Regions from separate parts of the Cellulosimicrobium sp. 4261 genome, predicted to be linked through region 2. Evidence: riboswitches for the same ligand, from Rfam matches in the RefSeq annotation. Region 2 holds a riboswitch; each other region holds the start of a gene.
The links. A riboswitch is a leader RNA that binds a small molecule or an ion and turns the genes downstream of it on or off. The one in region 2 is predicted to bind thiamine pyrophosphate.
Positions count from the first base shown of each region.

Region 1 (7,207 bases), on a different contig from region 2:
AGGAGCTGCTTGAACAGCTGCGGCGACTGCGGGAGCGCGTACCAGGAGCCGGGCGCGAGGCGCGCGGGCACGAGGAAGTCGCGCGCGCCCTCCGGGGTCGAGCGGGTGAGCGTGGGCGTCTCGATCTCGACGAACTCCTCGGCGTCGAGCACGCGGCGCGCGGCCTGGTTCGCCTTGGCGCGCAGGCGCAGGGCGTGCGCCGGGGCGGGCCGACGCAGGTCGAGGTAGCGGTGCTTGAGACGCGCCTCCTCGCCGATCGTCTCCGTGTCCGCGAGCGCCGTCGACACCTGGAACGGCAGGGCCTCGGACGTGTTGAGCACGACGACGTCGGTCGCGACGACCTCGATCTCGCCGGTCGGCAGGGACGGGTTCTCGTTCCCGTCGGGGCGGCGCGAGACCTCGCCCGTGACCTGGAGGACGAACTCGTTGCGCAGCGGGTGCGCGACGGCCTCGTCGCGGATGACGACCTGGGCGATGCCGGACGCGTCACGCAGGTCGATGAAAGCGACGCCGCCGTGATCGCGCCGACGGTCGACCCAGCCCGTGAGGGTGACGGTCTGACCGGTGTGCTCGGCCCGCAGTGAGCCGGCCGTTCGGGTGCGCAGCACGGAGGGTTCCTTCCAGGTGGGCGGTGGGGGTCGCGATCCCGGTGCGGGGACGCGTCCGCTGAAGTCTAGTGCGGGCGGGCGGGCGGCTCGACCGGATACCTCCGACGGGAGGCGGTCGACGGTCCGCTCTCGACCGGCGGGGGCGACCGGATACCGTGGCGGTGCCGCCGCGACGTCCCGTGACGGCACCGCCGGGACCGGCGCCGCGCCCGTGGGCGCACGGGCCGACCGGCCGCGGCAGGGCCGTCCGGCCCGCCGCCCGCACGAAGGAGGGTCACCCGTGGCACGCACCATCGCGACGAACCGGCGCGTCGAGCGCGACGAGCTCGAGGAGTTCCTGCGCTCCCGGCACGACGGCGTCCTCGTCACCACCCGCGCGGACGGCCGGCCCCAGCTCAGCCCGGTCACGTACGGGGTCGACGACGCGGGCCGGGTCGTCGTGTCGACGTACCCGGAGCGCGCCAAGGCGGTCAACGTGCGCCGCGACGCGCGCGCGTCGCTCCTGTCGCTGGGCGAGCGGTTCTCCGACCCGTGGGTGCAGGTCGACGGCGAGGCGGAGGTGATCGACCTGCCCGGGTCGGTCGAGCCGCTCGTCGACTACTACCGGGCCGTCAGCGGCGAGCACCCGGACTGGGACGAGTACCGCGCGGCGATGGTCAGCCAGGGCAAGTCTCTCGTGCGGCTGACGATCACGCGCTGGGGACCGGTCGCAACCGGCGGCTTCCCGGCGCGCCTCGCCGACGCCTGAGACCGGTCAGAACAGGACCTGCTCGACTCCCCCGCCGACGACGTCGAGCCCGCCGCCGTCCATCGGCATGCCCGCGAGCGCCCCGCCGTAGCTGGCGCGCGCGTCCTGCGGCGCCGGGTCGACGGCGAGGCTGCCGGCCGGGTAGGCGCCGTCCGTCGGCGGCCCTGGCCGGCGTCGCCGGTCGCCGGGCTCGCCGCGGCGGAACCGGCCCTCGACGCCCGCGGGGCCGCGGTGCCCCGCGACTCCGAACCCGCGCGCCTCGAGCATCGGCCGCACCCGGTCCCACAGCCAGGACCGGTACGCCGTCGAGGCGTACGTGCCGCGCGCGTACACGCGCTCGTAGCCGGGGACGAGCCGCGGGTGCTCGCGCGCGAGCCAGCCCATGTACCACTCGCGCGTACCGGGCTTGAGGTGCAGCGGCAGCACGGTGACGCCCGTCGCGCCCGCGTCCTTGACGGCGTCGAGCAGCTCGGTGAGCGCCCGCGTGGAGTCGGTGAGCCACGGCAGCACGGGGGCGACCATGACGCCGCACGGCAGGCCGGCCTCCCGGACGGTGCGGACGAGGTCGAGCCGCGCGCGCGGCGACGGCGTGCCGGGCTCGACGCTCGCCTGGAGCTCGGGGTCCAGGAGCGCGAGGGACACGCCGATCCCGACCTCGACGCGCGAGGCGGCGTCGACGAGCAGGGGCAGGTCGCGGCGCAGGAGCGTGCCCTTGGTCAGCACGGAGAGCGGCGTGCCCGACCCGGCGAGGGCGTCGATGATGCCGGGCATGAGGCGGTAGCGTCCCTCGGCGCGCTGGTACGGGTCGGTGTTGGTGCCCAGCGCGACGGCCTCGCGCGCCCAGGACGGTCGGGCGAGCTCGGCGCGCAGCACGTCGTCCACGTTGACCTTGACCACGACCTCCCGGTCGAAGTCCTCGCCCGCGTCGAGGTCGAGGTACTCGTGCGTGGGGCGGGCGAAGCAGTTGTGGCTCACGACCCCCGCGGCGACGAAGTCGCGCGTGCCGGTCGTGATGTCGACCAGCTCCGTCACCTCCCCCGGCCCGTCGAGGGCCTCGAGGGAGTCGACGCGCAACGCCTCGCCGCCGGTGACGTCCTGGCCGTCGAGGACGGGCCGCCCGTCCGCGAGCGCCGCGGCGCCCGGCCCGACGAGCACGTCGCCGAGCGCCAGGCGGGCGCGGTGCCCGGCGCCGCCGACGACGTGGCGCCAGCCGCGCTCGGTGAGGAACCGGTGGTCGCCGCTCGCGACGAGGCGCGTGCCGTCGGCGAGGGTCACCCGGTAGGCGCGCTTGCGGGTGGTCCAGCGGTCGAGGACGCGGGTGCGCACGTAGCGCCGGTACGCGCCGTGGGGGGCGGTGCCGACGATCTCGTCGCCGACGCGCAGCTCGCCGATCGCCCGCTGCGTGCCGTCGGCCAGGAGCACGGGCGTGCTCGGCGCGAGGCAGTAGGAGCACGCGTGGCTGCACCCGCGGTACGGGTTGACGGTCCAGCGGAAGGGCATGCGCGACATCGCCGGGACCTTCGACAGCGCGCTCTTGGCCGTGACCTCGTGGAACGTGATCCCCGCGAACTCGGGCGTGCGCACGCTGCGGACGAGGCCCATGCGCTCCAAACCGGGAAGCGCGCCGTCGTCCGCGCCGAGCGCCTGTCCGTCCCACCGCATCGCGCCATTCGAACAAATGTTCGAACCCGCTGTCAAGGACGGGTCATCCGCCGGCGGACCACGTCTTGAGCAGCGCCAGGTTCCCGAGGGGGATGTGGTGGCCGATGCGGGGGTGGTCGAGCGCGACGCCGACGACCCCTGCTGCGGCGAAGGACGCAACGTAGTCGATCGCCGCCGGCACGGGCACGCCGAGCAGCGGCACGGAGCCGGTCCCTTCGGCCGCCAGCCCGAGCGCCCGGGCCGCCTCGTCCGCGCGCGGGGCGCTGCTGTAGAGGCAGATCATGGGCCCCTGGTCCGCGGCGACGGCGTACGGACGCGGCTGGTCCTCGGGCCCTCGGGCGATGAAGAACCACGTGCCGAGGCGCGCCGCCTGCCGCCACAGCGCGATCTGCGCCGACGTGTCGCCCGCGGGCGCGCTCCGCACGGCCTCGTCGAGGCGGTCCAGCTCCGCGACGGCCGCGGGGTCGTTGTCTCGGGTCATGCGCGCTGCCTCGTTCCTCGTCGTCGGAGCCCGTCCCCGGTCCGCGCGGGCGCCTCGTCGCCGTCACCTTCTCACGGTGCCCGGACGTCCCGGTGGGTGAGACGCCGGGATTGTCCGGCGGACGTCCAGGCCCTAGGGTCGGGCCGAACGCCTCCGGGGAGCGCACGAGCGCTGAGAGTGCAGGTCGGACACCCGTCCCCCCTGCAGACCCGTGGAACCTGATCTGGTTCGTACCAGCGAAGGGAGCAGGGCCGACGTCACCGTCCCCTGCGCGCTCGTGCCCGCGCCCCGCGCGTGCCGTCCGCGCGGGGGCAGCGGTGGCGCGCCGTCGTGCACCCTCCGCCCCGGGGGCCCGACGGAGGGAACCGCATGACCGAGCCCCGCACCACCCCGCCCCGGGAGACCCCGCCCACCAGCACGCCCGGCCCGCCGGCCGACGCCGTGCCCCCGGCGCCCGGTCCCGGAGACCGCACCGTCACCGCTCCCCCGGCCCGCGCCCGGCGCCGTGGCCTCACGCTCCACGAGACGGTCCTCGTCGCCGTCCTGGGCGTCGTGTTCGGGTTCGTCTACTGGGCGTTCGTGCAGCTCTGGGCCCCGCTCCAGCTCGCCATGGGGCCGCTCGCGGACCTTGCCGCGAACGTGCTCGCGGGCGCGTGGATCGTCGTGGGCCCGCTCGCGACGTACATCGTGCGCAAGCCGGGCGTCGGCATCCTCACCGAGACGCTCGCGGCGCTCGTCGAGGTGGTCTTCCTCGCGTCGCCCGCAGGCCCGCTGCTCGTCCTCGTGGGGCTCGTCCAAGGGGTGGGCGCGGAGATCCCCTTCGCGCTGACCCGGTACCGCCGCTACGGCTGGTGGGTTTTCGTCGCGTCGGGCGTCAGCGCGGCGCTCGTCACCTACGCGTTCAACGCGGTCCGGTTCGGCTGGCTCGGGCAGGACTGGGCGATGCTCCGGCTCGGCGTGCAGGTCGTCTCGTGCGTCGTGCTGTGCGGGATCGCGGCGCGCCTCCTCGGCGACGCCCTCTCCCGCACCGGCGCGCTCGACGCCTTCGCGATCGGCACGGACCGCCGTGGCTGAGGTGCGGGACGCCGCGGCGGACGTCATGCCCGGCACCGTGCCGGGCACCGTGCCCGACGCCGTCTCCGCCGCGGGCCTGACCGTCACCGTGGGCCACGACGCGACGTGCGTGCTCGACGACCTCACCCTGACCGTCCCCGCGGGGACGGGGCTGCTCGTGCTCGGCCCCTCGGGCTGCGGGAAGTCCACGCTGCTGCGCGCGCTCGTCGGCGTCGTGCCCCACACGCTCCCGGGCACCGTCACGGGCGACCTGCGCGTGACGGGCGTCGACCCGCGCGCCACGACCCCCGCGGGGCTCGCCGCGCGCGTCGGCCTCGTCCAGCAGCGGCCGGGTGACCAGCTCTGCCTCGGCCGCGTCGACGAGGAGCTGCGGTTCGCGCTCGAGAACCGGGCGGCGGACCCGCGCACCATGGACGCCCGCGCCGCAACCGCTCTCGCCGCTGCCGGTGCGGGCCACCTGCACGACCGACCGACCCACGCGCTGTCGGGCGGCGAGGCGCAGCGCGTCGCCCTCGCGGCGGCGCTCGTCGCCGACCCCGAGCTCGTGGTCCTCGACGAGCCGACGGCGTTCCTCGACCCGGCCGCGGCGCACGAGGTGGGGACGCTCGTGGGCGGGCTCGTCCGGGCGCCCGGACCGGACCCGCACGGAACACCCCGCCGGTCGGTCGTGCTCGTCGAGCACCGCCTCGACGACGTCGGGACGCTCCCGGACGCGACCCTCGTGCTCGACCGCACGGGCCGCGCCGTCGCGCACGGCCCCACGACCGCCGTCCTGCGCGCGCACGCCGCCACGCTCGCCGCGCTCGGGTGCTGGCTGCCGCTCGACGTCCGGCTCGAGCGGGCCGGGGCCCCCGGACCGCTCGGTGCCCCCGCGACCGACGCCTGGCTCGTCGACCTCGCGCGCACCGCAGACCCGCGCCCCTCGGATCCGCGGGCACCGGTCCCGGGCGCCTCGGACGCCGGTCCGAGTGCGCCCGGCCCGGTCGCCCTCCGCGCCCGTCGTCTCGCGGTGCACCGCGCCATGGCAGGCCGCCGACGGCGCGGGCGGGACGAGACGCCGGTGGTGCACGACGTCGACCTCGACGTCCGCGCGGGCGAGGTGCTCGCGGTGGTGGGGCCGAACGGGGGCGGCAAGTCCACCCTCCTGCGCGGGCTCGCGGGACTCGAACGGACCAGGGGCGACGTGACGACGGCGGCGGACGCGCCCGTCGCGATGGTGTTCCAGGACCCGGAGCACCAGCTCCTCGCGCGGACGGTGCGCGACGAGGTCGCGTGGTCGGCGCGCCTCGCGCGGCTGGCCGACGTCGACGGGCGCGTCGCGCGGACCCTCGACACCTTCGCCCTGACGCACCTCGCCGACGCCAACCCGTACCGGCTCTCCGGCGGCGAGCAACGGCGTCTGTCGCTCGCGACGGCGACGGTGCTCGACCCGCCCGTCCTCCTCGCCGACGAGCCCACGTCGGGGCTCGACCGCGCCCAGGCGGACGCCGTCGCCCGCGCGCTGCGGCAGCGCGCTGACGTCGGCGGCGCGGTCGTCGTCGTCACGCACGACCTCGCGCTCGTCGCGGCGCTCGCCGACCGCGTCGCGGTGGTCGTCGGCGGCCGGCTCGTGGCGCTCGGCCCGGCCGCCACCATGCTGGCCGACGACGCGCTGTGCCGGCGCGCGCGCCTGCGCCGCCCGCCCCTGCTCGCGTGGTGGGCCCGCACGGGACGCCGCCACGGCGTCGACCCCGGCGCGCTCGTCCGCGCGCTCGACGCGGCAGTCGCCCGCACGGAGGCCGCCCCGTGACCGCGCCGCACAGCACGCCCCTCGGGCGCTGGAACCCGACCGTCAAGCTCGCGACCGTCCTCGTCGTGTCGACCGGCGCGCTCCTCGTCACCGACCCGTACACCCCTGCGATCGGGTGGCTGCTCACGGTCGGGGCGCTGCTGGTCGTGGGGCGCGTCCCCGTGCGCACGCTCGCCCTGGCCCACGTGCCCTTCCTCGTCTTCGCGACGAGCCTGCTGGTCGTCAACATCGCCACCCGGCCGGGCGGCGACCCGGTCGACCTCGGCCTGGTCACCGTCGGCTCCGACGGCCTGACGATCGGTGCCGGGCTCGCCGTGCGCACGCTGCTCGTCGGCGCCCTCTCGCTCACGGTCGCGACGACGACCGACCCGGTGCGCCTCATGACGAGCCTCCACCAGCACGGGCGGCTGCCCCTCACGTGGACCTACGCGGTGCTCGCGGCCCACCGGCTGCTCGTCGAGCTCCCCGACGCCTGGCACACGATCCGCTGCGCCCAGGCCCTGCGCGACCCGCGCCGACGACACGGCGTGCTCCCCCGGTCCCCCCGCGCGCTCGGCTCCGCGGCGTTCGCCCTCCTCGTCGGTGCCGTGCGCCGGTCCGAGCGCCTGACCGTCGCGCTCGAGTCACGGGGCCTCGGGTCCGGTCCGCGGACCACGTCGCGGCCCGTGCCGCTCGGCGTGCCCGACGTCGTCGCCGCGGTGGGCGTGCTGGCGGTCGCGGCGGCGGTGGTCCTCGCCGGGGTCCTCGGGGGGTGGGTCACCGGGCTGGGCGCGCTGACGGCGTGATCCCCGGCGGGACACGGGTCAGACGGGCTCGACGACCGCACCCTCCGCGGGGACGCCCCG
Region 1 is NZ_JBEPOQ010000002.1:361,934-369,140, forward strand. It holds gene aspS (aspartate--tRNA ligase) at 1-608, opposite strand, end outside; gene ABIE39_RS03940 (TIGR03618 family F420-dependent PPOX class oxidoreductase) at 889-1,356, shown strand; gene ABIE39_RS03945 (Rv2578c family radical SAM protein) at 1,363-3,018, opposite strand; gene ABIE39_RS03950 (hypothetical protein) at 3,062-3,499, opposite strand; TPP riboswitch at 3,644-3,763, shown strand; gene ABIE39_RS03955 (ECF transporter S component) at 3,869-4,573, shown strand; gene ABIE39_RS03960 (ABC transporter ATP-binding protein) at 4,566-6,362, shown strand; gene ABIE39_RS03965 (energy-coupling factor transporter transmembrane component T family protein) at 6,359-7,147, shown strand; gene ABIE39_RS03970 (M23 family metallopeptidase) at 7,166-7,207, opposite strand, start outside.
Region 1: another riboswitch for thiamine pyrophosphate. It lies ahead of ABIE39_RS03955 (ECF transporter S component); the one in region 2 lies ahead of thiD (bifunctional hydroxymethylpyrimidine kinase/phosphomethylpyrimidine kinase).

Region 2 (7,207 bases):
CGCCCGGGACGCCGGCCGCGCCTCCGCGGCGGCGCGCGAGCACCTCGCCGCCGTGCACGCGAAGGTCGCCGGGGACGGGCGGCCCTGACCGCCGCACGACCCTAGGCTGGGGGCATGCACGCGATCGTGGCCCGCGCGGCGGGCGGCCCCGAGGTCCTCGAGCTCACCGAGCTGCCCGACCCGTCGCCGGGCCCGGGGCAGCTCCGCGTCCGGTCCGCGGTGGCGGGCGTGAACTTCATCGACACGTACAAGCGCTCCGGCGTGTACGCGATGGAGTACCCGCACGTCGTCGGGAGCGAGGGGGCCGGGGTCGTCGCCGAGGTGGGCGAGGGGGTCGAGGGGTTCGCCGTCGGGGACCGCGTCGTGTGGACCGAGGCGCCGGGGTCGTACGCGGACCTCGTGGTCGTGGACGCCGAGCAGGCTCTCCACGTGCCGGACGCCGTCTCGCTCGAGGACGCGACCGCCGTCGCGCTCCAGGGGCTCACCGCGCACTACCTGTGCACGTCGTCGTACCCCGTGCGTCCGGGCGACCGCGTCCTCGTGCACGCGGGAGCGGGCGGCGTCGGGCTGCTCCTGACCCAGATGCTCGTGGCGCGGGGCGCGCACGTGATCTCCACGGTCTCGACCCCCGAGAAGGCGGAGCTGTCCCGCGGCGCGGGCGCCGAGCACGCGATCCAGTACACGGCGTTCGCGGACCTCACCGCCGAGCTGCCGGAGGTCGTGCGCGGGCTCACGGGCGGCGAGGGGGTCGCGGCGGTGTACGACTCGGTCGGCAAGGACACGTTCGACGCGTCGCTCGCGTCGCTGCGCCGCCGCGGCACGCTCGTCCTCTACGGCGGCTCCTCCGGGCAGGTCCCCCCGTTCGACCCGCAGCGCCTCAACGCGGGCGGCTCGCTGTTCCTCACACGGCCCAAGCTCGCCGACCACACGGCGACGCGCGCGGAGCTCGTCGAGCGCGCGACCGAGGTGCTCGGCGCGGTCGCGGGCGGCACGCTGCACGTGCGCGTGGGCGCGACGTTCCCGCTCGCCGACGCCGCCGACGCCCACCGCGCGCTCGAGGGCCGCGCGACCACCGGCAAGGTGCTGCTCCGGCCCGCCGGGGCGGACGGCGCGGCCGACACCACGGCCCGCACCACGACCGGTGCCTCGACCGGCACCTCGACCGGCACCGCGTGAGCTGGGACTGGGTGCCGCCGCGCCCGGGCGAGGAGGACGGCTCCGACGGCGGTCCCTCCCCCACGCTGCGCCGCACCGTGACCGTGCTCGCCGTGCTGCTCACCGCGGTGTTCGTCGTCTACTACGTGACCGCCGCGGTGCGCCAGCAGGCCGACGCGTGCGTCGCCGACCGTCCCGCGGGCGTCGCGGTGCAGGACGTCGAGACACGGTGGCGCTGGGTCCCGCCGGGCTACACGTGCGAGTACGCCACCGCCGACCAGGGCGTCGCCCGCGCCTGACGAGCCCGCCCCTTCCCCACCCACGACCGACGAGGACCGATGACCGACCTGCACGACCGCCCCCTGACCCTGCTCGGTGCCTACGCCCTCGCGGGCGTCCCCGACCCGGGCGGCTGGTACGCCGCCCTCGACGAGGACGGTCTCGACGGCCTCGAGCACCCCGTCGACCCGGACGACGCGGACGCGCTCGCGACGACCGCGGCCGCGCTGCCGCCGCACTGGGCGCTGCTGCCCACGACGGTCGCCGCGACGGCCCGCCGCGCCGCGGCCGACCGCGCCTACGGCCTCGCGTCCGACGACGAGGAGGGTCGGCGCGCGGCGGTCGACGGCGTCGCGCGCGTCCTCGCGGCCGTGGCCCGGCTCGCCGAGGCGGAGGGGCGGCGACGCGTCGTCGCGGTCGAGCTCCAGTCCGCGCCCGGTCCCGGCCGCGGGTCCGGCGCGGCGCTCGTGCGCAGCCTCACGGAGCTGGCCGCCGTCGCGCCCGCCGGGCTGCCGCTCGTGGTGGAGCACTGCGACGCGCCACGCCCGTGGGGCGTCGCGGAGAAGGGGTTCCTCGCGCTCGACGACGAGATCGCCGCCGTCGCGCGCGCCGCCCGGGACACCGGCCACCCGCTGCACGTCGGGCTCAACTGGGGCCGGTCCGCCATCGAGGGGCGCAGCGCCGCCACGCCCGTCGAGCACGCACGGGCTGCCGCCGCCGCGGGCCTCCTCGCGAGCGCGATGCTCTCGGGTGCCAGCGGGAGCCCGGGCCGGTGGGGCGCTCCGTGGGCGGACGCGCACGTGCCGCCCCACGGCCCCGACCCCGCGCTCCCCGGCCCGGACGAGACGATGCTCGGCCCGGCCGAGGTGCGCGAGTTCCTCGCCGCGGCCGGTCCCGTCCCGCTCGTCGGCGCCAAGGTGACCACGCGGCCCGCGGACGCCCCGCCCGCGCAGCGTCTCGCCGTCGCGCGCGCGACGCTCGCCGTGCTCCGCGACGCGCTGGCCGCCGTCGCCCCCGACACCGGTGCCGATCGCGCAGCGAGCCGCCCCGCCGGCTGAGCGCGTCCCGCGGGCCGCGCCCGTCCCGGCTCGACCCCGAGCCCGACCGGGCGCAGCTCGCGCCCGACCCCGCGCAACCTCAGCCCCGCGGCACGGGCGCCGAGCGGTGCAGGTGGTCGACGGGCCCGCGGCCGGTCCCCACCCGCAGAGCGGCACCGGCGCGCAGCGCGCCCGTGAGCCACTCCTTCGCCTCGCGCGCGGCCTCCTCCCAGCTCGCGCGCTGCGGTCGCAGCGCCGCGAGCGCCGCCGAGAGCGAGCACCCGGTGCCGTGGGTGTGGGGCGTGTCGACGCGCTCGGCGTCGAACGTCGTGACGGTGGCCGCCCCCGGCACGCGACCCGACGTCGGCCCGGGCGCGGGGACGACGAGCGCGTCGGGCGACGTGCGCCCGGTGAGGTGGCCGCCCTTGAGCAGCACGACGGCGCCGCTCGCCGCCGCGTACGCCGTCGCCTGGCACAGGGCGTCGTCCCACGTCGTCGCGGGCTCCCGCCCGCCGAGGACGGCGAGCTCGGGCAGGTTCGGCGTGACGACGTCCGCGCGCGCCGCGAGGTCGCGCACGGCCTGCTCGGCGCCCGCGTCGAGCAGGCGGTGACCGGACGTGGCGACCATCACCGGGTCCAGGACGACCCACGGCCGCGGACCACCCGCGGCGGCGAGGTCGTCGAGCCACTCCCCGACCGTGCGGGCGTTCGCCTCGTCCGCCACCATGCCGATCTTCACCGCGTCGACCTCGACGTCGTCCGACACGGCGTCGAGCTGCGCGCGCAGGAACGCCGGCCCGGGGACGTGCACCGACCGCACGCCGTGGGTGTTCTGCGCGACGAGCGCCGTCGTGACGGCCATGCCGTAGGCGCCGTGCGCGCAGAACGTCTTGAGGTCGGCCTGGATCCCGGCGCCGCCGGTCGGGTCGGTCCCCGCGACGGACAGGACGCGGGGGCGGGACGGAGCCGGGTCGGGCCCCCGGCCCGGGTCGGGGCGACGGTCACGGTCCGCGCGGGCGGGGACCGGGTCGGAGGTGTGCCGGGGCAGGGCGAGCGTCATCGCGCGGACATCCCTTCGCTGGTACGAGCCAGATCAGGTTCGACGGGTCTCATCTCAGCCCCGGTGCGGGGCACCCCGTGTCGCGGGCCATGCTACGCGGCGGGCCGCGCGCTTTTCACCCGCCCCGACGCGTGAGACGACGCGCGTGCGCGCGTCTTTCCGGGTATGACGCAGCACGTCGCCCCCGCGACCCGCCCCTTCCTGCCGGACGCACCCGTCCCGGTGCAGGTGCCCGCCCTCTGCACGACCTACGACCGGGACGGTCGGCGGGTCGTGCTCACGGGCGTCATCACGCACGACGCGGGCGGCCTCGTGGCCTTCGAGTACGAGCACCCCGAGCGGGGCCTGTGGCACGTGTGGGTCGACCGGGACACGTGCGCTCCCCGGTGACCGGTGCCCCGGACGCACGGACGCCGCCCGACCGGGGAGTCGGGCGGCGTCGCCGTGCGGGGTGCGCGCGCTCAGCGGGCGGGGAGCTCTCCCGGCATCGGGTCGTCGGCGCCCCAGCGCGTGACGCGCAGCCGACGGCCGTCCGGCCCGGGCAGCGCGACGCCTGCCCGGGCGGCCTCCTGGGCGGCCGTGCGGAGCGACTCGGGCGAGTCGTGCGTCACGCGGACGAACGCCCCCGAGAACGCGTCGAGCTCGCCGCGGGCGATCGCGGCGACCATCTCGACCGTGCGCTCGACGGGCGTCCACTCCGTGCGGCCCTCGTGCATGACCATGGACGCCGTCATGTCGGTCTGCACGACGCCCGGCGACACCTCGAAGGTCCGCAGCCCGAGCGCGTGGCCCGAGCGGTGCAGGTTCGCCCCGAGGCGCAGGAGCGCCGTCTTGCTCGCGTTGTACGCGCTCGCGCCCTCCATGTCGTGCGAGCCCGCGCCGCTGCTGAGGTCGACGACGCGGCCGCCGCCGCGCGCGAGCATCCCGGGGACGACCGCGCGCGCGAGCAGGAACGGCCCGCGCACGTTGGTCTCCAGGACGGCCCACCACTCGTCGGGGTCCGCCTCCCACAGCGGCACCTCGGCGTCGACCCGGCCCGCGTTGTTGACGAGCAGGTCCACGCTCCCGAGCGCGACCTCGGCCTCGCGGACGGCCGCGGCCACCGCCGCCGCGTCGGTCACGTCCGCCGTGACGACGACGGCCCGGCCCGCGCCGTCGAGCGCGGCGATCTCGTCGGCCACGCCCGCGAGCCGGCCCGCGTCGCGCGCGAGGAGCGCGACGTCGAGGCCGGCCGCGGCGAGCCCGACGGCGACCGCGCGGCCGATGCCGCGCGACGCCCCGGTGACGAGCGCGGTGCGGGCGGGCGCGACGTCCGGCGCCGCGCCCGGCCCCGGTGCGCCGCTCATGCGCGCAGCTCCGCCCCGACGCGCTCGCGCGCGGCGGCCACAGCGCCCTCCCGGACCCGCGCGACGTCGTCGGCGGTGAGGGTGCGGTCCGCGGCGCGCAGCCGCAGCGAGAACGCGAGCGACTTGCGCCCGGCGCCCACCTGCTCGCCCGTGAAGACGTCGAACAGCGCGACCTCCTCGGCGAGCTCGCCGGCGCCCTCGACGACCGCGGCGCGCAGGGCCTCGGCCGGCACGTCGGCAGTGACGACGAACGCGAGGTCCTCCTTCGCCGCCGGGAACCCGGAGACCGGGGTCGCCTGGACGGGCTCGTCCGACGCACCGGCGACGAGCGCCGTCAGGTCGAGCTCGAACGCCACGGAGCGGGCGGGCAGGCCGACGTTCTCCAGCACCTTGGGGTGCAGCTCGCCCGCGTGCCCGACGACCGTCCCGTCGGCGAGCTCGAGGCGCGCGCAGCGGCCGGGGTGGAACGGGGCCCGCGCGGTGTCCGCGACGACGCGCACGGCGTCGTCCCCCCGCAGACCGGCGCGGTTCGCGACCAGGCGTGCCGCGTCGACCGCGTCCGTCCAGTCCGCCGGACGGCCGGGGCCCCACCAGCCCGCCCGCTCGCGACGACCGACCAGGACGCCCGCGACGTGGCGCGGCTGCGTGGGGAGCGCGGCCTCGATCGCGGCGAGGTCGTCGTCGGAGGGACGCACACCGCCGGGCAGCGACGGCGCGGCCGGGGCGCCCGGGCGCGGGTGCGTCACGAGCCCGACCTCGAACACGGCGACGTCCGCGAGCCCGCGGCCCACGTTGCGGCGCGTGGTCTCCAGGAGCGTGCTCAGCACGTCCGTGCGCATCAGGGGGCGGTCGTCGGCCAGCGGGTTGAGCAGGCGCAGGGCCCGGCGGCGCTCGTCGTCCGCGGGGATCCGCAGCGCGTCGAGCTCGCCCTCGCCGACGAACGGGTAGCTCAGCGTCTCGACGAACCCGTGCTCGGCGAGCGCCCGGGCGACCGACCGGCGCACGCGCTGCTCGCGCGTGAGCCCGCGCCCGCCGGGCGCCGCGGGGAGCACCGACGGGATCTCGTCGTACCCGACGAGGCGCGCGACCTCCTCGACCAGCTCGGCCGGCTCGGTGAGGTCGGGGCGCCACGACGGCGGGGTCACGACGACGACGCCCGTCGCGGCGGCGTCGTCCGCGTCGACCGTGCACCCGATCGCTCCGAGCGTCCCGACGACCTGCTCGAGCGTGTACGGCACGCCGACGAGGCGCTCGGCCTCGCCGACGGGCAGGCGGATCGGGGCGGGCGTGGTCACCCGGTCGAGGTCGCTGACGGCCGGGTCCGCGGTCCCGCCGCCCAGCTCGACGAGCAGGTCGACGACGCGCTGCGCCGCGACCGCGGGCAGCAGCGGGTCCACCCCGCGCTCGAACCGCTTCGCGGCCTCGCTCGACAGCTTGTGGCGGCGCGACGTGCGCGCGACCGTCACGGGGTCGAAGTGGGCGGCCTCGACGAGCACCGCCGTCGTCTCCGGCCCGACCTCCGACGAGGCGCCGCCCATGACGCCCGCGAGCCCGAGCACGCGCGCGCCGCGCGCGCCGTCGGGGCTGTCGGTGATGAGCAGGTCCTCCGGGTCGAGCGCGCGGTCCACGTCGTCGAGCGTCGTGAGCCGCTCGCCCGGGGCGGCGCGCCGCACCACGACGGGGGCCGCGACCTTCTCGAGGTCGTATGCGTGCAGGGGCTGCCCGAGGTCGAGCATGACGTAGTTCGTCACGTCGACCGCGAGCGAGATGGGCCGCATGCCCGACGCCGTGAGGCGGCGCTGCATCCACGCGGGCGTCTGCGCCGCGGGGTCGAGCCCGCGCACGACGCGCGTCACGAAGCGGTCGCACCCGACGACGCCGTGGACCGGCGCCGCGTCGTCGACCTCGACGGGGAAGCCGTCGGGCGTCGCCGCGGGCGGGGGCGCGGGCAGGGAGCCGGGCAGGCCCGGGTCCGTGAAGCGCGCGCCCGTCGAGTGGGAGAACTCGCGCGCGACGCCGCGGTAGGAGAACGCGTACCCGCGGTCGGGCGTCACGTTGATCTCGAGCACCTCGTCACCGAGACCGAGCAGCGCGACCGCGTCCTGCCCCGGGGTGAGGTCCTCGGCCGCGTACCCGAGCCGCGGCAGCACGATGATGCCGTCGTGGTCCTCGCCGAGCCCGAGCTCGCGCTGCGAGCAGATCATGCCGTCGGACACGTGCCCGTACGTCTTGCGGCTCGCGATGGGGAACGGGCCGGGCAGGACGGAGCCCGGCAGCGCGACGACGACGAGGTCGCCCGGCGCGAAGTTGTGCGCGCCGCACACGATCCC
Region 2 is NZ_JBEPOQ010000008.1:153,712-160,918, reverse strand. It holds gene ABIE39_RS12355 (FCD domain-containing protein) at 1-88, shown strand, start outside; gene ABIE39_RS12350 (zinc-binding dehydrogenase) at 115-1,176, shown strand; gene ABIE39_RS12345 (hypothetical protein) at 1,173-1,454, shown strand; gene ABIE39_RS12340 (DUF4862 family protein) at 1,494-2,492, shown strand; gene thiD (bifunctional hydroxymethylpyrimidine kinase/phosphomethylpyrimidine kinase) at 2,572-3,531, opposite strand; TPP riboswitch at 3,525-3,619, opposite strand; gene ABIE39_RS12330 (hypothetical protein) at 3,697-3,921, shown strand; gene ABIE39_RS12325 (SDR family oxidoreductase) at 3,993-4,877, opposite strand; gene pheT (phenylalanine--tRNA ligase subunit beta) at 4,874-7,207, opposite strand, start outside.

Region 3 (7,207 bases), on a different contig from region 2:
GCTCCGGCTCGCCTGTGCCGCAACCGGTAATACTCTGGAACCATGCCTCAGAATGACCTGACCTCGGTCAGCCGTGCCCAGACCGCTTCGCCGCGGCCCCGCAAGGTGCCCCGCGTCGTCGTCCTCGGCGGCGGCTCGGTGGGTCTGTACGCCGCGCGCCGACTGCGCAAGAAGCTCGGTCGCCGCGAGGCGGCGATCGTCGTCGTCGACCCGCGCCCGTACATGACGTACGCGCCCTTCCTCCCCGAGGCGGCCGCGGGCTCGATCGACGGCCGCGACGTCGTCGCGCCGCACCGCCGTGCGCTCAAGGGCGTCGACGTGCTCCAGGGCAAGGTCGTCGCGATCGACCACACCGACCGCCGCGTGACGATCCACCCGGAGGAGGGCGACGACTACTCGGTCACGTACGACCACCTGATCGTCGGCCTCGGCTCGGTGTCGCGCACGCTGCCCATCCCGGGCCTGGCGGAGAACGCGATCGGCTTCAAGAACGTGGAGGAGGCCATCGCGGTCCGCAACCACGTGCTCAACCGCATGGACGTCGCGTCGTCCACGTGGGACGAGAAGCTGCGTCGCCGCATGCTCACGTTCACGTTCGTCGGCGGCGGGTTCGCGGGCATCGAGGCGCTGGCCGAGATCGAGGACATGGCCCGCTACGCGACGCGCAACTACGCGACGATCGAGGAGAAGGACCTCCGCTTCGTCATGATCGAGGGCGCGGGCCGCATCCTGCCCGAGCTCAGCGAGCCCATGGCGCAGTACGCGCTCGACGAGCTGAAGAAGCGCGGCATCGAGTTCCACCTCAGCACGTTCCTGTCGTCGTGCGTGGACGGCCACGTCGTCACCTCGACCGGGGTCGAGTTCGACTCCGACACGATCGTGTGGACCGCGGGCGTCAAGGCGAACCCGGTCCTCAAGGAGTCATCCGACCTCCCGGTCGACAAGCTGGGCCGCATCACGGTGCTGCCGACGCTCCAGGTCGCGGACGCCGACGGCAACGTCGTGCCGAACGCGTGGGCCGCGGGCGACTGCGCCGCCGTCCCGGACGTGCTGAACCCGGGCAAGTTCTGCCCGCCGAACGCGCAGCACGCCATCCGCGAGGCCACGCGCCTCGCCGACAACCTCGCGCTCGAGCTGCACAGCGAGCCGCCGGTCGAGTACCGCCACAAGAGCGTCGGTACGGTCGCGTCGCTCGGTCTGTACAAGGGCGTCGCGGAGCTGTTCGGCGTGTTCAAGCTCCGCGGGACGCTCGCGTGGCTCATGCACCGCAGCTACCACGTCATGGCGATGCCGACGGGCAACCGCAAGATCCGCATCTTCATCGGCTGGATCGGCCAGTTCCTCATGGGCCGCGAGCTCGTCTCGCTCGGCTCGCTGCACGACCCGCGCGCGGAGTTCCGCGCCGCGTCCGTCCCGCCCAAGAAGGACGGCGACCCGGTCAAGCAGACCGCGCAGGGCTCGGCGGCCGCGGCGGAGTCCGGTGCGGGCACCGTCGACGCCGACGACCGGACGCCGGCGGCGAAGGCCTCCTGAGGCCGCGGCCGGGCCTGGCCCGGCCGTCGTGCCCGACGCCGAGGGGCGAGCCGCGCGTGCGGCTCGCCCCTCGGCGCGTCCGGGTCCCGCGCGGGCGGCCGTCGTGCCGACGGGCCCGGGGAGCTCCGCGCTCGCGGTAGATTCGGCCCGCGCCCCCATGGCCCAACTGGCAGAGGCGGCCGGCTTAAACCCGGCGTGTTCCGGGTTCGAGTCCCGGTGGGGGCACCGTGCCGGCGGGGAGCTGGCTCCGCGGCGCCTGCGCCCGCGGGCTAGGACAGCCCCGTCGGGCCCTGGGGCTCGGCCGGGGGAGCGGCCTCCTGGCCGAGGACCACGACGGTGCCGTCCGGGTCCTGCACGCGTGCGACGCGCTCGCCCCACGGCTGGTCCGCGGGTGGCTCACCTAGACGGGCGGACCGCGTCGGGGAAGGCGTACTCGACCGTCCCGCGCAGCAGGTCGCGGTAGAAGACCAGCGACCGGTCGAGGTCGGCCACGGTGAGGACGGGGAAGAGGCTGCGGAACACGGTCGCTCCTCGGTGCGCTCGGGCGGGTCTTCCCATCGTGCGCCTCGTGTCCCGTCTCCGTGTCCCGTCTCCACGCCCGTCCCCGCGCCGTGCCCGTGCGCCGTGCCCCTGCGACGGTCCCGGCGCGCCGGCCCCGGGCCGGCGGGCCTCAGCGAGCGAGCAGCTCTTCGGTCGTCGTCCCCGGCACGGACAGCGTGACGCGCGTGCCCCACGGGTCGTGCACGACGACGGAGCGGCCGTCGTCCGCGTGCTCCAGCCCGCGCGCGCGGAGCCGTGCGACGAGCGCGTCGAGGTCCTCGCGGCCCGGCACCGTGACGGCGACGTCGCCGAGCCCGAGGCTCGCGGCGCGGGGCCCGGCACCCGCGCTGTTCCACACGTTCATCGCGACGTGGTGGTGGTACCCGCCGGCGGACGCGAAGAGAGCCCCGCTGTACCCGGTGAGCGTCGCCTCGAAGCCGACGGCGTCGACGTAGAAGGCGTGGGCGGTCGGCACGTCGCCGACCTGGAGGTGCACGTGGCCGACGCGGCCCGCGAGCGAGGGTCCGGCGTCGAACGTCTCCTGGTCGAGGTGCGTGCGCAGGTAGTCGTTCGGGTCGAGGAACGTCGTCGTCATGAGGATCTGGCCGTGCTCGCGCACCCAGGTCTCGCGGGGGCGGTCGGTGTAGAGCTCGACGCCGTTGCCCTCGGGGTCGGTGAAGTAGAACGCCTCGCTGACGAGGTGGTCGCTCGACCCGACGAACGTGCCGCGGCGGTCCTGCGCGGCGCGGTAGACGGTCGCGGCGAGGCTCGGGCCGTCGTCGAACAGGAAGGCCGTGTGGAACAGGCCGGCCTGGCGCGGGTCGACGGGCGGGAGCCCGGGGGTGTGCACGAGGCGCAGCATGGGTGTGCGCCCGCGGCCCAGCACGCGGTGCACCTCGGCGCCGCGCGACCGCTCCTCGAGCGGGGCGAGCGCGAACGCACCCGTGTAGTACGAGGTCATGAGCTCGAGGTCGCCCACGCGCAGCGTGACGGCGTCCATGCTCGTGGACGGGGACAGGAGGCGGTCGGTCGGCGCGCCCGGGGTGCTCGTGGTCATGTCTGCTCCAACTTGTTGTTGCTACAACTATATTCCCGCACCGCGGCGAGGGCTCCCGCACCGGCGCCGTCCTTGCTAGGGTCGGCGCGAACCACGCGGGGCGTCCCGCCCGGGCCACGGCCCGGGCCGAGGGACTGAGACGAGCGGTACGGCCGCCCGGACCCGTCGAACCTGATCTCGCTAGCACGAGCGGAGGAACGTGGGCATGACGACGCCTGCTGCCATCACCCTGAACCCTGTCCTCGCGGACGACCCGACCGCGCTCGTCCGGCAGGAGGAGACCGGCTTCACCGCCGACCTCGCCCGCCGGTACGCGGACCTCTTCGAGACGTTCTACGACCACCCCTTCCTGGCCGGGCTGCGCGACGGCTCCGTCGAGCCCGCCGCGGTCCGCCACTACGTGGGCCAGGACCACCAGTACCTCACGGCCTACCTGCGCTGCTACGGCCTCGGCATGGCCCTCGCGCCCGACCGGTCGTGGGCGGCCTACTTCCACGACAAGGCCGGCTTCCTCCTCGACGACGAGTCGCACGCGCACCACGCGATGTGCGACTTCCTCGGCGTGACGTACGAGGAGGCGCAGACGCACCGCCTCGCGCCGAGCGCGCAGGCCTACGTGGACCACATGACGGCGGCCGGCCGCGACTCGCTCGGCGTGCTGCTCGCCGCGCTGCTCCCGTGCCCGTGGACCTACATCTGGTCCGCGCGGCGCTTCTGGCTCGGCGAGCGCGAGACGACGCCCGGCGCCCTCGGCGACGACCACCCGCTCGCGGGCTGGTGGCAGTTCTACGCGGCCGAGCGCACCGAGGACGTCCTCACGGACCTGCGCGCACGCCTCGACGCGCTCGCCGCGGACGCGGGCGAGGCGGAGCGCGCGCGCATGGAGCGCGCGTTCGAGCTGAGCTGCCGCCACGAGATCCGCTTCTGGCAGATGGCCTGGTCGCTCGAGGGTTGGTGACCCGTCCGGCCGGGCCCGCGGCCGACCGTCGCGCCGTGCGCCCGGCCTTACGCCAGCAGCAGATGACCGCCCGGGTGCCTCGGCACCCGGGTGGGCCGCGGGTAGCGTGATCGCATGGACGCGACGAGCGCGGTGCCGGACGGGGTGCGCGATGCGGTGCCGGACGTGGTGACGCCGCGCCCCCGGTCCCGGACGGGCGGACGGGCGGAACCCCTCCTGCGCCACGTCATCGGCGGGATCCTGCGGCGGGCGCGGCTCGCGCAGGGGCGCACGCTCGTGGACGTCGCGGCCGCCGCGCGCGTCTCCACCGCCTACCTGTCCGAGGTGGAGCGCGGGCGCAAGGAGGCGTCTTCCGAGGTCCTCGCCGCCGTCTGCGGCGCCCTCGGTCTGCGGCTCGTCGACCTCGTCGCCCGCACGGGCGAGGAGCTGCGGCCGCTCGCACCTGTCCGCGTGCTGTCCTCCGCGCGGGAGCGGGGTGCCCTCTCCGCGCCGCGGCACGTCGCGCCGGTGGGCGAACCCGTGCGAGACCTCCCCGTCGCCGAGACGCTCCGCCGTCCGACCGCGCGCGCCGGCGACGTCCTGCTCCTCGCGGCCTGAGCGGCGGTCCCCACCGCACCGCACCGCGTGTCGTGCGGAGGCCGGGCACCGTGCGCGCCGATACCGTCGGTCCATGACGGAGCCGCAGACCGCGCACGGCACGGCAGCCCAGGACGTCCCGGCCCTCCAGGACCTCGTCGACGACGCCGCGTTCCTCTCCCACGAGCACCAGCTCCACCTGTCGGACCTCCACGGCGACGACGCCTGGGCCGCCGACATGACCACGGGCGTCTTCACCTTCACCGCGCCCGACGGCGTGACCGCGACGTGCCGCCTCCAGTTCCTCGGTACGGCTGCGCCCGGTCCGGGCACGTGGATGTGGGCGTGGCAGAACGTCAACGGCTTCCCCGACGGCGTGCTCACCGCCGCCGAGAGCGCCCGGCGGACCGGGCTGCGCGAGGCCGCCGAGCCGGAGCTCCCCCTCGCCGACGACCTCGCCCACCGGCTCGCGCTCGCGGCCAAGGCCGTGACCGGGTCGTTCACCCACTACAGCGCGCCCGTCGGCGGCGGCACGCGCGCGTGGTTCCTCCTGGACGACGCCGACCTCGCCCTGCCCGCACCGAGCGTGCCGCGCGTCGTGCGCACGCTGAGCGAGGGGCTGCTGTCCGTCACGGTCGTCGACCACCGGCGCGCCGTCGCGTCCTACGCGAGCGCGCGCGGCCTGCCGGCCGTCGAGGACGGGACCGGCGCCGTCGTGCTCGACGTGCCCGACGGCACCGTGACCGTGCGGTTCGACGAGCGCGGCCGGATCGCGGGCATCTCCGCGTCGTCACCGCGCCCGGCCGCGCCCGAGGCCGCGACGGCGGAGCCCGCCGCGGCAGCCCCTGCCGGCTTGGCACCGACGGCGCCCGGGCTCACCGTCTCGGAGCCGTCGGCGGGCGACCCGGCAGCGCCCGAGCCTGCGCCCGCGGAGCACGAGTCCGCCGCACCCGCGCCGTCGCCCGCGGGGACGGCCCCCGAGCCGCGCCGCCGGTCGTGGTTCCGGCGACGCGGCTGACGACGCACGCGGTCGCCTCCGCGGGCGGGCGTCACGCCGCCGCAGCGAGCTTGCGCGAGGTGACGACGGCGTCCGCGACGCCGTACTCCACGGCCTGGCGCGCGGTGAGGACGAGGTCGCGGTCGGTGTCGGCGCGCAGGCGCTCGACGGTCTGGCCCGTGTGCCGCGCCAGCACCTCCTCCGTCTCGGACCGGATCCGGAGGATCTCCTCCGCCTGGATCGACAGGTCCGAGATCGTGCCCTCCCCGCCGCCCGACGGCTGGTGCAGCAGGACGCGCGAGTGCTCCAGCACGAACCGCTTGCCCGGCGTCCCCGCCGCGAGCAGGACGGCCGCGGCCGAGGCCGCCTGGCCCATGCAGATGGTCGAGACGTCGCAGCGGACGAACTGCATCGTGTCGTAGATCGCCATGAGCGCGGTCGCGGAGCCGCCCGGGGAGTTGATGTACAGCCCGATCTCCCGGTCCGGGGCGTCCGACTCCAGGTGCAGGAGCTGCGCCATGACGACGTTCGCGACGCCGTCGTCGATCTCCGTGCCGAGGAACACGATGCGCTCCGACAGCAGGCGGGAGAAGACGTCGAACGCGCGCTCGCCCAGCGGCGTGCGCTCGACCACGGTCGGGATCGTGTAGCTCGCCATCACAGGCCCACCTTCCGGGCCGCGCGGGCGGGGCGGACGTCGTCGACGCTCTCGACGATCCGGTCGACCATCCCGTACTCGAGCGCCTGCTGCGCCGTGAACCAGCGGTCGCGGTCGGAGTCGTCGGCGATGGTCTCGACGGGCTGCCCGGTGCTCTCCGCGAGCAGCCGGTGCATGAGCCCCTTGGTGTACACGAGGTTCTCCGCCTGGATCGCGATGTCGACGGCGGTGCCCCCGATCCCGGCCGACGGCTGGTGCATCATGATCCGCGCGTGCGGCAGCGCGAACCGCTTGCCCGGTGTCCCCGCGCACAGGAGGAACTGGCCCATGCTCGCGGCGAAGCCCATCGCCACGGTCGACACGTCGTTGGGGATGAGCCGCATCGTGTCGTAGATCGCGAGGCCGGCGCTCACCGAGCCGCCGGGGGAGTTGACGTAGAGCGCGACGTCCGCGCGCGGGTCCTCCGCCGAGAGCAGGAGGAGCTGGGCGCACAGGCGGTTCGCGACGGCGTCGTCCACGGCCGTGCCGAGGACGACGATGCGCTGGTGGAGCAGGCGCGTCGTGAGCTGGTCGTCGAACGACGAGGGCGTCGGGGCGGCGGCCTCCGCGCGCGGGGTCCGGTGGTCGCCGACGGCGGGTCGGCCGGTCAGGTGCGTGGTCATGCGACCACCCTGCGCCCGCCCGGGCCGCGCGAGGAGGCCGATCTGCCGTCGGCTCATACGCCGACGGCAGATCGGCCGTCTCAGGACCGCGTCACAGGATGGGCCAGGGCTTCGGTTCGACGGTCACGCCGTTCCCCGGCGAGATGCTCACCGTCACCGTCGCCGTGCGCTGGGTCCCGTACGGGTTGCCGAGGATGCACCCGAGGTCGACGTAGCTGCCGGCCGC
Region 3 is NZ_JBEPOQ010000009.1:38,358-45,564, reverse strand. It holds gene ABIE39_RS12630 (NAD(P)/FAD-dependent oxidoreductase) at 43-1,533, shown strand; tRNA gene ABIE39_RS12625 (tRNA-Leu) at 1,685-1,758, shown strand; gene ABIE39_RS12620 (hypothetical protein) at 1,930-2,055, opposite strand; gene ABIE39_RS12615 (VOC family protein) at 2,204-3,130, opposite strand; TPP riboswitch at 3,217-3,345, shown strand; gene ABIE39_RS12610 (TenA family protein) at 3,336-4,088, shown strand; gene ABIE39_RS12605 (helix-turn-helix domain-containing protein) at 4,203-4,685, shown strand; gene ABIE39_RS12600 (DUF6882 domain-containing protein) at 4,759-5,682, shown strand; gene ABIE39_RS12595 (ClpP family protease) at 5,714-6,319, opposite strand; gene ABIE39_RS12590 (ClpP family protease) at 6,319-6,981, opposite strand; gene ABIE39_RS12585 (Ig-like domain-containing protein) at 7,073-7,207, opposite strand, start outside.
Region 3: another riboswitch for thiamine pyrophosphate. It lies ahead of ABIE39_RS12610 (TenA family protein); the one in region 2 lies ahead of thiD (bifunctional hydroxymethylpyrimidine kinase/phosphomethylpyrimidine kinase).

Region 4 (7,207 bases), on a different contig from region 2:
GGCGCGGTCGACGAGGTCGCGGTGCGTGCCGCGCGCCGTCACCCGGCCGTCCTCGAGGAGCAGCACCTCGTCGACGTGCTCGAGCACGAGCGGCGAGGCCGTGACGACGAGGGTCGTGCGCCCGCGGCGGGCCTGCGCGAGGCTCGCGGCGATCCGCGCCTCGGTGTGCGCGTCGACGGCGCTCGTCGGCTCGACGAGGACGAGGATCTCCGGGTCCGTGAGGAGCGCCCGGGCGAGCGCGACGCGCTGGCGCTGGCCGCCCGAGAGCGACCGCCCCTTCTCGGGCAGCTCGCCCGCGAGGCCGTCGGGCACGGAGTCGAGCACGTCGTGCGCGTCGGCCGTGCTCACCGCGGCGAGCACCTCGGCCTCCGTCGCGGCACCGCGCGCGTCGAGCTCGTCGCGCAGCGCGCCCGAGAAGAGCTGCGGCGTCGCCTCGGCGACGACGACGCGGCGCCGCAGCGCGTGCTTGTCGAGCGCGGCGAGCAGCGTCCCGCCGAGCCGCACGGGCGTGGCCGCCTCCGCGGCGTCGTCGAACCGACCCAGCCGGGTCGCGACGGCCGCCGACGCGTCCGGGTCCGCCGAGACGAGCGCGACGACGCGTCCCGGCTCGAGCACGAGGCCGCTCGTCTCGTCGACCAGGGGGCTGCCCTCGGGCGGCATGGGCGCGGTGGCCGGGGTCGCGCCCGCGGCCGGCTCGACCGCGAGGACGCGCACGATCTTGCGCGCGGCGACGTGGGCGCGCGTCGCGATGTTGAGCATCTGCGTCGCGACCTGGAGCGGCCAGCCGAGGAACGCCGCGTACCCGTAGAACGCGACGAGCTGGCCGGGCGTGATCTCGCCGCGCAGGGCCGCCGTCGCGCCGAGGTAGACGACGAGCACGACGAGCAGGCCGGGCAGCAGCACCTGGAGCGCGTCGAGCGTGGCCTGCGTGTGCGCGACCTTCACGCCGGCCTCGCGGACCTTCTGCGACTGCCGCGCGTAGCGGCCCACGAACACGCCCTCGCCGCCGATGCCGCGCAGGATCCGCAGGCCCGACACCGTGTCCGCGCCGAGCGTCGTCAGGCGACCTTGCGCCTCGCGCTGCGCGGCCTGGCGCTGCTGCAGCGGCTTGACGAGCAGCGCGAGCACCGCGGCCACGACCGGCAGGCCCAGCACGACGACGAGCCCGAGCTGGAGCGACGTCGAGAGCATGATGACCGCCACGACCACGTACGCGCCGAGCGCGCCGAGGAACTGGCCCATCATCGAGAAGAGCTGGCCCACGCGCATCGCGTCGCTCGCGACGGTGGACACGACCTCGCCCGTCGGGAGCTCCTCGGTGATCGCGTCGCCCGAGCGGGCCGTGACGTCGCCCACGAGCTGCGACGTCGTGAGCGCCGAGCGCAGCCAGTTCGCGATGTCGAACCGGTGCTGCGTCACGCCCGTGACGACGATGCCCAGGCCCAGCGCGAGCAGGAGGCCCGCCCAGCGCCACAGCTCCGCGCCGAACCCGGCGGTGAGCCCCTCGTCGAGCGCGCGGCCGAGCATGTACGGCTGGAACGCCTGGCACGCGAAGTTCACGAGGCCGAGCAGCACGGACACCGTGAGCACCGTCCACTGGCGCCGGGCGATCCAGAGGAGGTAACGGGACGGGCCGCGCAGGTCGGGGGTCCCCGGGTCGGGGAGAGGGAGGGGTCGCACGGTGTTCTACCCTAGGTTCGGCGTCCGACACGCGGCGACGGTTTAACACGGCGACTGCGTCACGCCACCGCACGCGGCGGAGACCGCCGCGGCCGTCTCGCCCGGAACGAGGACCTCTCCCATGACCACGCAGGACCCGGCCACCCCGACCGACGCGCCCGTCGTCGCCCCCGCCGACGCGGCGGCCCCCAGCACGGAGGCGGCGCGCACCGCGATCCGCAAGGCGCGCGGCGCGCTCGCGCGCTACCGGGTCCTCGCGATCATCACGGGCGTGATGCTGCTCATCCTGTGCGTCGAGATGATCGTCAAGTACGGCGTGGGCCAGTTCGTCGACGTCGACGGGATCATGCGGTACGTGTCCTGGATCCCCTTCGCGCACGGCTGGATCTACGTCGTGTACCTCGTCACGGTGCTCGACCTGTGGACCAAGATGCGCTGGGGCTGGGGTCGCCTCGCGACGATGGTGTTCGCCGGCGTCGTCCCGGTCATGTCGTTCATCCTGGAGAAGAAGGTGCACGCCGAGGCGGAGGCGAAGCTCGCCGCGCTGGAGGAGCGGTACGCGGCATGACGACGCCGCTCGCGCCCCTCGTCGCGCCCGGTCCCGAGCTCTCGACGCCGGAGCTCGAGCGGTACGCGCGCCACCTCGCGCTACCGGGCGTCGGCACCGACGGCCAGCGCCGGCTCGCGGCCGCGCGCGTGCTCGTCGTCGGCGCGGGCGGCCTCGGCAGCCCCGCGCTGCTCTATCTCGCCGCCGCGGGCGTCGGCACGATCGGCATCGTCGACGACGACGCGGTCGACACGTCCAACCTGCAGCGCCAGGTCATCCACGGCGGGTCCGACGTAGGGCGCCGCAAGGTCGACTCCGCGCGCGAGAGCATCGCGGACGTCAACCCGCACGTGCACGTGGTCGAGCACGCGCTGCGGCTCGACGCGGACAACGCGCTCGACGTGCTGCGCGGCTACGACGTCGTGCTCGACGGCGCCGACAACTTCCCGACCCGCTACCTCGTCTCCGACGCGGCCGAGGTCCTCGGCCTCCCCGTGGTGTGGGGCTCGATCTACCGTTTCCAGGGACAGGTCAGCGTCTTCTGGGCCGCGCCCCGGTTCGCCGTGCCCGACGACGCCGCGCACCCGGACGCGGCGGGTCCCGACAGCGCGGAGCCGGGAGAGCAGGGTCCGCGCGGGGTCACGTACCGCGACGTGTTCCCCGTCCCGCCGCCCCCGGGCGCGGCGCCCGACTGCGCGACCGGCGGCGTGTTCGGCGCGATGTGCGGGACCGTCGGCTCCGTGATGGCGACCGAGGCGATCAAGCTCGTCACCGGCGCCGGCACGACGCTGCTGGGCCGCCTCGCCGTCTACGACGCGCTCGACCTCTCCTGGCGCCAGCTCACCGTCCGCGCCGACCCGACGCGCGAGCCCGTCGTCGCGCTCCTGCCGGGGGACGACGCCTACGCCGCGTTCTGCGGGCTCCGGCCTCCGGCGTCGGCCGCGGTGGCCTCCGGTGCCGGGGCGGCGACGACCGATGCGTCGGAGGCGGCGCCGCGCGACGTGTCCGCCCCCGACGCGGCCGCCCTCCTGCACGGCGACGACGCGCCGTACGTGCTCGACGTGCGCGAGGACTGGGAGGCGCAGGTCCGCCCGCTCCCCGGGTCGACGCTCGTCCCGAGCGGCGTGTTCCTCGGCGGCACGCAGGACCCCGCCGCCGCCGCGGCGCTCGCGGACCTGCCGGCCGACCGCCCGGTGCTCGTGGTGTGCGCGGTCGGCGGCCGGTCGGCCCGCGTCGCCGACGTCGCCCGCGCCGCGGGCATCGACGCGCGCTCCGTGGTCGGCGGCGTCCCCGCCCTCCTCGACGCCCAGGAGGCCAACGTCCCGTAGCCCGGATCGTCAGCGCCGATGCCGAGCATGCGTCTGCCGCTCGTGCAGGGCGGCTCGTGGGCTGTGTCCGCATGGTCGGCCCCACCACGGGTCTTCGGTCAGAGGGCGAGGTCGAGGCGGCCCTGGGGGGACGAGCTCGCGAGGGCGCCCTCGCGGCGGGGGATGCGCCCGGCGCCCGCGGCGAGCCGGCCCGACTCGACGGCGAGGCGCATCGCGTGGGCCATGCGGACCGGGTCGGCGGCGCGCGTGACGGCCGTCGCGAGGAGCACGCCGTCGCAGCCGAGCTCCATGGCGAGCGCGGCGTCGGACGCCGTGCCGATCCCCGCGTCGAGGATCACGGGCACCCGGGCCGCGGCGGCGATCGCCTCGATGTTGCGCGGGTTGAGGATGCCGAGCCCGGTGCCGATGGGCGCCCCCAGGGGCATGACAGCCGCGCAGCCGACGTCCTCCAGCCGTCGCGCGAGGATCGGGTCGTCGTTCGTGTAGGGCAGCACGACGAACCCGTCGCGGACGAGCTGGTCGGCCGCCTCGACGAGGCCGACCGGGTCGGGCAGGAGGGTCACGTCGTCGGCGATCACCTCGAGCTTGACCCACTCGGTGCCGCACGCCTCGCGCGCGAGGTGCGCGGTGAGCACCGCCTCGCGCACGGAGAAGCAGCCGGCGGTGTTGGGGAGCGCGCGGATGCCGAGGCGGGCGAGCAGCGCCCAGATCCCCGCGTCGGGGCTCGCGTCGCCGCCGGCACGGACGGCGACGCGACGCATCGCGACGGTGGTCAGGGCGGTGCCCGACGCGACGAGCGCGTCCTCGAGCGTGAGCAGGTTCGCGGCCCCGCCGGTGCCCATGACGAGGCGGGACCCGATCGGGGTGCCGGCGACGACGAGCGGGTCGTCGGCACCGGCCGGGCCGCTCGCGGTGGCGGGGGAGAGGTCGGTCGTGGTCATGGGTCCTCCTCAGCCGCCCTGGACGGCGGTGACGATCTCGATGCGGTCCCCGGGGGCGACGACGGTCGTCGCCCAGGCGCCGCGCGGCACGACGGCGTCCCCGACCGCCACCGCGACGCCCTGCGGCGTGCCGTCGGCGACGTAGGCGGGGACGAGCGCGGCGACGAGCCGCTCCAGGTCGACGTCGCCGTCGAGCGGGTACGGCTCGCCGTTGACGAGCGCGGTCGGTGCGGGTGCGGTCACGGGTCTCACCTCGGTGTCGTGGCGGTGCGGACGAAGCGGTCGGTGCGGGCGGTCGCGAGGGCGGTCGCGACGTCGTCCCCGGGGGCGGTCCCGCCGGGCTCGGTCCCGTCGTCCCCGGGAAGGCCGCCGAGCCCGGCGACGACGGCGTCGGCCGTGAGCGGGGCGAGCAGGATGCCGTTGCGGCCGTGGCCCGTCGCGAGGTGCAGCCCCGGGACGTCCGTGGGCCCGACGAGCGGAAGGTTGTCCGGGGTCGCCGGGCGGGCCCGCGGCGTCACCTCGACCAGGGCGGCCTCGTCGATCCCCGGCAGGAGGGCACGCGCGTCCCGCAGGAGCGCGAAGACGCCGCCGGCGGTGGCGCGGCGGTCGTCGGGGTTCTCCTCGGTGGTCGCCCCCACGACGACCTCCCGGTGCCCGGCGCGCGGCCCACCAGGCTCCGGGTCGCGCGGCACGACGTACACCGGCCGGCCCTGCACCAGCCCGCGCACGACGTGCTCCAGCGCGAGGTCCGGGCCCGCGTCGAGCCGCAGCGTCTGTCCCTTCACCGGGCGGGTGGGCACGACGACGCCCGGCACGCCCGCGAGCAGGGCGCCCGACTGCCAGCCCGCCGCGACGACGACCGCACCCGCGCGGTGGAGCCGGCCCGCGTCGTCGTGCACGCCGACGACGCGCCCGGCCGGGTCGAGCGCGAGCCGGGTCGCGGCCGCGCGGACGACGCGCGCCCCGGTGGCCGAGCTCGCGCCTGGGGCGTCGCGTCGGCCGAGCGCCGCGAGCAGCGCGGCGTGCGTCGCCCGCGGGTCGACCGCGTGGTCCGCGGGCGCCCACGCGGCCCCGGCGACGCGCGGCCCGAGGTAGGGCTCGCGGCGGCGCGCGTCGGCGACGGTGAGCTCGTGCGACGCGAGACCGTGCACCGCGTGCAGGGCGAGGACGCGACGGAGCAGCGCGAGGTCGTCCGCGTCGTAGGCGAGAGTGAGCGTCCCGGCGGTCCGCAGCCCGACGTCCGCCCCCGTCGCCGTGTGCAGGTCCGCGGCGAACGCGGGCCACGCTGCGGCGGCCGCGAGGTGGAGCCGCAGGGCGGCCTCCTCCCCGAAGTCGGCCTCGGTCACCGGTGCGAGCATCCCCGCGGCGGCGTGGGTCGCGCCCGCGCCCGGCGCCGGATCGAGCACCGTGACGGTCATGCCCGCGCTCGCCCCACGCCACGCGACGGCGAGGCCGAGGATCCCGCCCCCGACGACGACGACGTCGCGCGCCTCGCCGGGCACGGCGGAGCCACCCGCGGACGGGTGGACGGACAGGCTCATGTGCGCTCCCTTCGCTGGCATGACCCAGATCAGGTTCGACGGTCGGCGGCGACGCCCTCTCAGCCCCGTGCGGGGCTCCCGTGCTGTCGGCCACAGTACCTCCTGCGGCGGACGCGCCGGGGCTAGGCTCCCGCGGGTGAGCTCCGAGACCTCCACCACCTTGGCCGCCCTCGCCCCGGCGGCGGCGGACGCCGCACGCGCCCGGCTCGCCGACGCCCGCCTGTACCTCTGCACGGACGCGCGCGAGGAGCGCGGCGACCTCGAGGACTTCCTGCGGGCGGCGCTCGCGGGCGGGGTGGACGTCGTGCAGCTCCGCGACAAGACGCTCGACGTCGCGCGCGAGCTCGAGCTCCAGGAGGTCGTCGCGCGGGTCGCGACGGAGCACGGCGCGCTGTGGGCCGTGAACGACCGGGCGGACGTGGCGTCGGTCACGGGCGCCCCGGTCGTGCACATGGGTCAGGGCGACCTGCCCGTGCCGGCGGTCCGGGCGCTGCTGGGCGCGGGGCCCGTCCTCGGCCGGTCCACGCACTCGGCCGCGCAGGCGGCCGCGGCGGAGGCCGACCCGGCGGTGGACTACTTCTGCGTGGGCCCGTTGTGGGCGACCCCGACGAAGCCGGGACGCGCCGCCGTCGGCCTCGACCTGCTGCGGGACGTCGCGGCGACCCGGCCCGCGACGCCCTGGTTCGCGATCGGCGGCATCGACGCGGACCGGCTCGACGCGGTCCTCGACGCGGGCGCGACCCGGATCGTGGTGGTGCGCGCGATCACCGGGGCGAGCGACCCGGAGGCCGCCGCCCGCGCCCTGCGCGAGCGGGTCCTGGAGCGCGCCGTCGCGCGCGCCGACGCCTGAGACGCGGGACGAGCCTCGCCGCACGGCGACTATCCTGGGCGGGTGACGTCACCCGCCACCGCTCCCGACACCCCCACCACCGCCGAGGTGGCCTCGACACCGCGGCCCGTGCTCGTCGTCGACTTCGGCGCCCAGTACGCGCAGCTCATCGCGCGCCGCGTGCGCGAGGCCAACGTCTACTCCGAGATCGTGCCGCACACGTTCACGGTCGAGCAGATGCTCGCCAAGGACCCGGCCGCGATCATCCTCTCGGGCGGTCCCTCGTCCGTGTACGCGACGGGCGCCCCGTTCGTCGACCCGGCGCTGTTCGAGGCCGGCGT
Region 4 is NZ_JBEPOQ010000003.1:202,609-209,815, forward strand. It holds gene ABIE39_RS05510 (ABC transporter transmembrane domain-containing protein) at 1-1,680, opposite strand, end outside; gene ABIE39_RS05515 (DUF3817 domain-containing protein) at 1,802-2,248, shown strand; gene ABIE39_RS05520 (ThiF family adenylyltransferase) at 2,245-3,555, shown strand; gene ABIE39_RS05525 (thiazole synthase) at 3,654-4,496, opposite strand; gene thiS (sulfur carrier protein ThiS) at 4,506-4,739, opposite strand; gene thiO (glycine oxidase ThiO) at 4,745-6,037, opposite strand; TPP riboswitch at 6,027-6,129, opposite strand; gene thiE (thiamine phosphate synthase) at 6,174-6,887, shown strand; gene guaA (glutamine-hydrolyzing GMP synthase) at 6,930-7,207, shown strand, end outside.
Region 4: another riboswitch for thiamine pyrophosphate. It lies ahead of thiO (glycine oxidase ThiO); the one in region 2 lies ahead of thiD (bifunctional hydroxymethylpyrimidine kinase/phosphomethylpyrimidine kinase).